DNA from 2 places in the Barrientosiimonas humi genome. Region 1 is predicted to be linked to the other one. Evidence: riboswitches for the same ligand, from Rfam matches in the RefSeq annotation. Region 1 holds a riboswitch; the other holds the start of a gene.
What was found. A riboswitch is a leader RNA that binds a small molecule or an ion and turns the genes downstream of it on or off. The one in region 1 is predicted to bind S-adenosylmethionine.
Positions count from the first base shown of each region.

Region 2: it holds a riboswitch for S-adenosylmethionine, as region 1 does, so the genes downstream of both, metX (homoserine O-acetyltransferase MetX) here and metB (cystathionine gamma-synthase) in region 1, are expected to answer to the same signal.

Region 1 covers NZ_VFOK01000001.1:134,058-137,260, reverse strand. Annotated here, with positions in the region: gene FB554_RS00670 (NUDIX hydrolase) at 1-387, opposite strand, end outside; gene metB (cystathionine gamma-synthase) at 419-1,597, opposite strand; SAM riboswitch class I at 1,677-1,795, opposite strand; gene FB554_RS00660 (1,4-dihydroxy-2-naphthoyl-CoA synthase) at 1,887-2,825, shown strand; gene FB554_RS00655 (SDR family NAD(P)-dependent oxidoreductase) at 2,917-3,203, opposite strand, start outside.
Region 2 covers NZ_VFOK01000001.1:954,892-958,094, forward strand. Annotated here, with positions in the region: gene FB554_RS04505 (DUF4192 domain-containing protein) at 1-944, shown strand, start outside; SAM riboswitch class IV at 973-1,081, shown strand; gene metX (homoserine O-acetyltransferase MetX) at 1,120-2,307, shown strand; gene FB554_RS04515 (universal stress protein) at 2,366-2,740, shown strand; gene FB554_RS04520 (RNA polymerase sigma factor) at 2,989-3,203, shown strand, end outside.

The DNA.
Region 1 (3,203 bases):
GAACCAGCGCACGTCGCTGGACTCCTCGTCACCGACCCGCGGCTCCCCCGCGACCCAGCGGCAGCGGAACGCGTGGTCGAGGTACTGGCAGCGGTCGCCGTTGGGGTACTCCATCGGGATCAGCGACGACACGGCGAGCAGCCGCTCGACCTCGACCTGCACGCACGTCTCCTCGAGCACCTCGCGCTCGGCGGTGACGTCGGGCTCCTCGCCCGGGTCGCAGATCCCGGTGACGGGCGTCCACAGGCCGTTGTCGGAGCGGCGCACCAGCAGCACCTGCTGGCGCCCGTCGACCTGGCGCAGGACGTACGCCGACGTCCCCGGCAACCACAGCAGTCGGGTGCCGACGTGCTCGCGCAGGTCGGCGACGTACTCCGGGATCGGCATGACCCGAGTCTAGGAACCCGGGCCGACCACCTCAGACGGCCACGGGGGTGCGCGCCTCCGCGCGGTCGAGCGCGGCGCGCAGGTCGGCGACCAGGTCCTCCGGGGCCTCGATGCCCACCGAGAAGCGCAGCAGCCCGTCGCCGATGCCGGCGACCGCGCGCGCCTCGGGACTCATCGACGCGTGGGTCATCGTGGCGGGGTGGGCGACCAGGCTCTCGGTGCCGCCGAGCGACTCGGCCAGGGTGAAGCAGTGCAGCCCGTCGACGAACGCGCGCACCGCCTCCTCCCCGCCGCGCAGCTCGACCGACAGCATCGCGCCGAAGCCGTCCTGCTGCCGCGCGGCGATGTCGTGGCCCGGGTGGTCGGCGAGCCCGGGGTAGTGCACCCGCGCGACGGCCGGGTGGTCGAGCGCGGCGTCGACGAGGGCGCGGGCGTTGTCCTGGTGAGCGCGCAGCCGCACGTGCAGGGTGCGCAGCCCGCGCAGCGCGAGGTAGGAGTCGAACGGGCTGCCGGTGACGCCGAGCACGTTGCCCCAGTAGGCCAGCTCCTCGTGCAGCTCGGGCGTGGCCGCCACGACCGCGCCGCCGACGACGTCGCTGTGCCCGTTGATGTACTTCGTCGTCGAGTGCACGACCACGTCGGCGCCCAGCTCGATCGGTCGCTGCAGCAGCGGCGACAGGAACGTGTTGTCGGCGACCACGAGCGCGCCGGCCGCGTGGGCGGCGTCGGCCACCGCGCGCACGTCGGTGAGGCGCAGCAGCGGGTTGGACGGCGTCTCGACCCACACCACCTTCGGGCGCTCGCGCAGCGCCTCGGCGAGCGCGTCAGGATCGGTGAGATCCACTGTGCGACAACGGAACTGGCCCTTCGTCGACAGCGAGTCGAACAGTCGCCAGCTGCCGCCGTAACAGTCGTGCGGCACGACGATCGTGTCGCCGGGCGCGAGCAGCGCGGTCGTGCACAGCGCGATCGCGGACATCCCGGTCGAGGTGATGGTGCCGCCGAACCCGCCCTCGAGCGTGGCCAGCGCCTCGCCGAGGAGGTCGCGGGTGGGGTTGCCCGAGCGGGTGTAGTCATACTGCCCGCACTCGCCGAACCCGCTGAAGCTGAAGGTGCTCGTGAGGTGCAGCGGCGGCACGACGGCGCCGTGGGTGGGGTCGGCGTTGATGCCGGTGGTGAGTCCGCGGGTGAGGCGGGAGATGTCAGTCATGGTGTCCTCCTGGTCACAGGTGGCCAGCCATGCGGACCGGAGGCTGCGCGTCACCGGCGCCTGGTCAGACGTCTGCGACGCTCCATCTTCCGGCTGGCCCGAGGGCCGCCGCAGGACTTGGCACCTTTTCCGCGAGTTGCCTCGCGGAAGGCTGCCCCGGCGTCAACGGGCCTGTCCCTCAGCCGGTCTTGATGGATGTTGCGCGCGCCACGTTAACCGACCCGGCGCCGCCGTGTCCGGCACCGTCCGCTGGGTGAGCCGCGACGGACGTACGCCTAACATCACGCAGGTGAGCGAGCAGACCACCGCCAACCCGTTCCGGCCCGACGACTGGGCGCCCGTGCCCGGGTTCGAGGACCTCACCGACATCACCTACCACCGCGCGGTCGACGTGGGGTGCGTGCGGGTGGCGTTCGACCGGCCCGAGGTGCTCAACGCGTTCCGGCCGCACACCGTCGACGAGCTCTATCGCGTGCTCGACCACGCGCGGCGCACCCCCGACGTCGGCTGCGTGCTGCTCACCGGCAACGGGCCCGGCCCCGAGGGCACCGGCGCGGCCGGCAAGTGGTCGTTCTGCTCCGGCGGTGACCAGCGCATCCGCGGGCGCAGCGGCTATCAGTACGCCGACGGCGACACCGCCGAGTCCGTCGACGAGCGACGGGTCAAGGCCGAGGGCGGGCGGCTGCACGTCCTGGAGGTGCAGCGGCTGATCCGCACCATGCCCAAGGTCGTCGTCGCGGTCGTGCCCGGGTGGGCGGCCGGCGGCGGGCACAGCCTGCACGTCGTGTGCGACCTGACGATCGCGAGCCGCGAGCACGCCCGGTTCAAGCAGACCGACGCCGACGTGGGCTCGTTCGACGCGGGCTACGGCTCGGCCTACCTCGCCAAGATGGTGGGCCAGAAGTTCGCCCGCGAGATCTTCTTCCTGGGGCGGACGTACACCGCCGAGGACATGCACCGGATGGGCGCGGTCAACATCGTCGCCGACCACGCCGAGCTCGAGGCCGAGGCGCTGCAGGTCGCCCGCGAGATCATGGGCAAGAGCCCGCAGGCGCAGCGGATGCTGAAGTTCGCGTTCAACCTCACCGACGACGGCCTGATGGGGCAGCAGGTGTTCGCGGGCGAGGCGACGCGGCTGGCGTACATGACCGACGAGGCCGTCGAGGGACGCGACCAGTTCCTGCAGAAGCGCGACCCCGACTGGTCCCCGTTCCCCTGGTACTTCTGAGCGTCGCTGCGCGAAGGCAGTTCGCGGCCGGGCCTCGCGCCAGGCCCCGCAGACGGTGCCCCGATCGCGCGGACCGGCGTGAACTGCCTTCTCAGGGCGACACCCGGTGGATCTTGTGCTGCGCCGCCTGCGCGCGCGGGCGCACCACCATCGAGTCGATGTTGACGTGCTTGGGGCGGGTGGCGACGAACGCCACGCACTCGGCGATGTCCTCCTGGGTCAGCGGGTCGACCACACCGGCGTAGACCGCGGCGGCCTTCTCGGCGTCGCCGTGGAAGCGCACCAGCGCGAACTCGTCGGAGGCCACCATCCCCGGGTCGATCTCGCACACGCGCACCGGCTGGTCGAACATCTCCAGCCGCAGCGAGCCGACCATCG
Region 2 (3,203 bases), 820 kb from region 1:
GGTGCGGCGGCCGCTGCCCGCGCGAGGTGTGGCAGGCGGTGCCCGCCGCCGACCGCATCCCCGCCGTCGCCGACCACGTGCTGGGGGAGCGCACGCCCGCGGCCGAGCGCGAGGACCTGGTGCGCTCGCTGCGCCCGGCTCCGCTGCGCCCGGGCGCGGTCGCGCAGTGGGTCCAGACCCGCGTGCTCGGCCCGCACGAGGAGGGCGAGCTCGACGACCTCGACGACCGCTTCGCCGACTGGGCCGAGGCCACGGCCGACGACGACCTGTGCGACGACTGGGACGACGCGTGGGCGGCGGAGTGGGGCGAGCCCGACGACGATCGCGACGATCCCGACCTCGACCCCGACCACGTCGGCCCCGCCGGTGGGGAAGCGCTGCTCGACGCGCTCGAGCGGTCGGCGCAGGCGGCGAGACGGCTCGCCTGCCCCAACCCGTACGTCTGGGGCGACTACCCCGCGGCGCTCGCCCGGGTGCTCGACCCCTCGCTCGACGCGCCGAGGGTGCGCGACCTGCCCGTCGGCGACCTCGGCACGGTGCTGATGACGCTGCGCGAGCGGAACCTGCGCGACCACCTGATGGGCTGGCTGGCGATGACGCCGATGACGGTGCCCGGCCTGTTCCCCGACCTCACGCGGGCGATCCGCCGGGCGGGCGCCGTGCCGTTCGACGACCGGGTGCTCACCCCTGCCGAGGTCACCCGCGTCACCGAGCGGCTGCGCGAGCTGGTGCGCTCCGCGCCGGAGCCGATGGTGCCGGCTCCGGCCACGCTGCTGGCGTACTGGTGCTGGACGCACGGCGGGGGAGCGCTCGCGCTGGTCGCGCTCGACCGCGCCCTGGAGGCCGACCCCGACTACCGCATGGCAAGGCTGCTGATGCAGGTCGTGACCCACGGGATGCGGCCGCTCGACCTGTGTCCCACGACGCGAGAGGCGGCGGTCTGACCGCTCGGCCCGGTGCTAGCGTCGGTCGCGTCAAGAGTCTCAGCGACAAGCCCCGGCTGGCTGAGCGGCAACCCTCCACCGCGGTGGGGTGCCCCGGGTGAGGACAAGGTCGGCGACGCCGTCGACAAGCGCGGGGCAGCGACAGGTGCGAGCCCCCTGACCGGGAGCGAGGCCGATGACGCTGCAGGACCGACACCGCCCGCTGACGCGCCCGGCCTACGGCCGCCGCCCGGAGTGCTGGGTCCCGCTCGGTGCGGGCACCAACCCCGACGCGTTCGGGCTGCGCGTGGGTTCGGTGCCGCTGGAGACCGGGGGGCTGCTGCCCGACGTGGTCGTGGCGGTCCAGACCTGGGGCACGCTCGCCCCCGACGGCAGCAACGCGGTCCTGGTCGAGCACGCCCTCACCGGCGACACCCACGTCGTCGGCCCACCCGGTCCGGGGCAGCCGACGGCTGGCTGGTGGCCCGGGCTCGTCGGACCCGGCGCCGCCATCGACACCGACCGCTGGTTCGTCGTGGCCACCAACGTGCTGGGCGGCTGCCGCGGCACCACCGGGCCCGCCACCGAGGCCGCCGACGGGCAGCCGTGGGGCTCGCGGTTCCCCGAGGTCACGATCCGCGACCAGGTCCGGGTCGAGGCGCTGGTCGCCGACCTGCTCGGCATCCCCGCCTGGGCGCTGGTCATCGGCGGCTCGATGGGCGGGATGCGCGCGGCCGAGTGGGTCGCGACCTATCCCGACCGCACCCGCGCCGCCGCCGTCGTCGCCGCGTGCGGCGCCGCGACGGCCGACCAGATCGCCTGGGGCCAGGCGCAGACGCTGGCCATCGAGCAGGACCCCGACTGGCGGGGCGGCGACTACCACCGCAGCGGCGTCTCGCCCGACCAGGGCCTCGGGCTCGCGCGCCGCATCGCCCACACGACCTACCGCAGCGCGCCGGAGCTCGAGGAGCGCTTCGGGCGCTCGCCGCAGCCGGGGGAGGACCCGATGCGCGGCGGGCGGTTCGCGGTCGAGAGCTACCTGGACCACCACGCCCGCAAGCTGTCCGCCCGGTTCGACGCCGGGAGCTACGTCACGCTCACCCGCGCGATGGCGACCCACGACATCGGCCGCGGGCGCGGCGGCATCGCCAAGGTGCTGCGCCGCTACACCGGCGACCTCGTGGTGGCCGGGGTCGACAGCGACCGGCTCTTCCCGCTGGAGCTCTCCCAGCAGCTGGCCGCCGCGCACGGGCGCCGTCCGGCCGCCGTCATCGAGTCGGCGCACGGCCACGACGGGTTCCTCGTCGAGGTCGACCAGGTCGCCGATCTCGTCTCCGGCCAGCTCGCCCGATTGGCCTCCCGCCACCACCGCCGCGTCGGGTAGCGTCAGCCGCACCGGTGGCGCCGACGCCCCGGAGACGCCGCAGCGCAGGAGGCTCGAGATGACCGTGCTCGTGGGATTCGTCCCGACCGCCGAGGGGCGCGCCGCCCTGACCCGCGCCGTCGACGAGGCGCGGCGGATGTCCACCCAGCTCATCGTGCTGGACTCCGGCGGCGGCCAGTCGTCCGAGCTCGACGCCGTCGTCGCCGAGGCCGAGCAGTCCGGCGTGCAGGTCGAGCGCCGCCCCATCGAGCACAAGAAGGACCCGGCCGAAGACATCATCGCGGTCTCCGAGAAGGAGGGCGTCGACCTCATCGTCATCGGGCTGCGCCGGCGCACCCCGGTCGGCAAGCTGATCCTCGGCTCCAACGCCCAGCGCATCCTGCTCGACGCCGCCTGCCCGGTGCTCGCGGTCAAGGCCGACGCCGCCGACTGACCGAGGTGCCGCCGAGGGGCGAGCCGGCACCGGCGTACGTCGGGCTCGGGGGCCGCCCGACCCGCCGCCGGAGACGGTGGAACAACGCCACGGCGTGGGCGGTTGGAAAGAACGTCCCGTGCGTCGTTTTATAATGGTCGTGGAGCGTTCAGGAGATCAGCGTTCATCAGGTCCCCGATCAGGCGAACATTGATCCCAGACCGCGAGGCCCGCTCCACCCCCAACAACTCGGGCGCCGCCGACCGGCGGTGTCTCGTGGTGCCCAGACGGCGCCGCCCCGTGACGGAAGGTTGCTCGTGACTTCAGCGTCGAACCCCCCTGCCGACAGCGACGCCGGCGACGGCCGACGGGCCGTGCCTGCGACGTCGACCAAGCGCACCGTGTCGGCCAAGGCCCCGGCCTCGACGACCAAGAGCACCACCAAGCGTGCGGCGTCCAAGACCGCCAAGGCGACCCCGGCCAA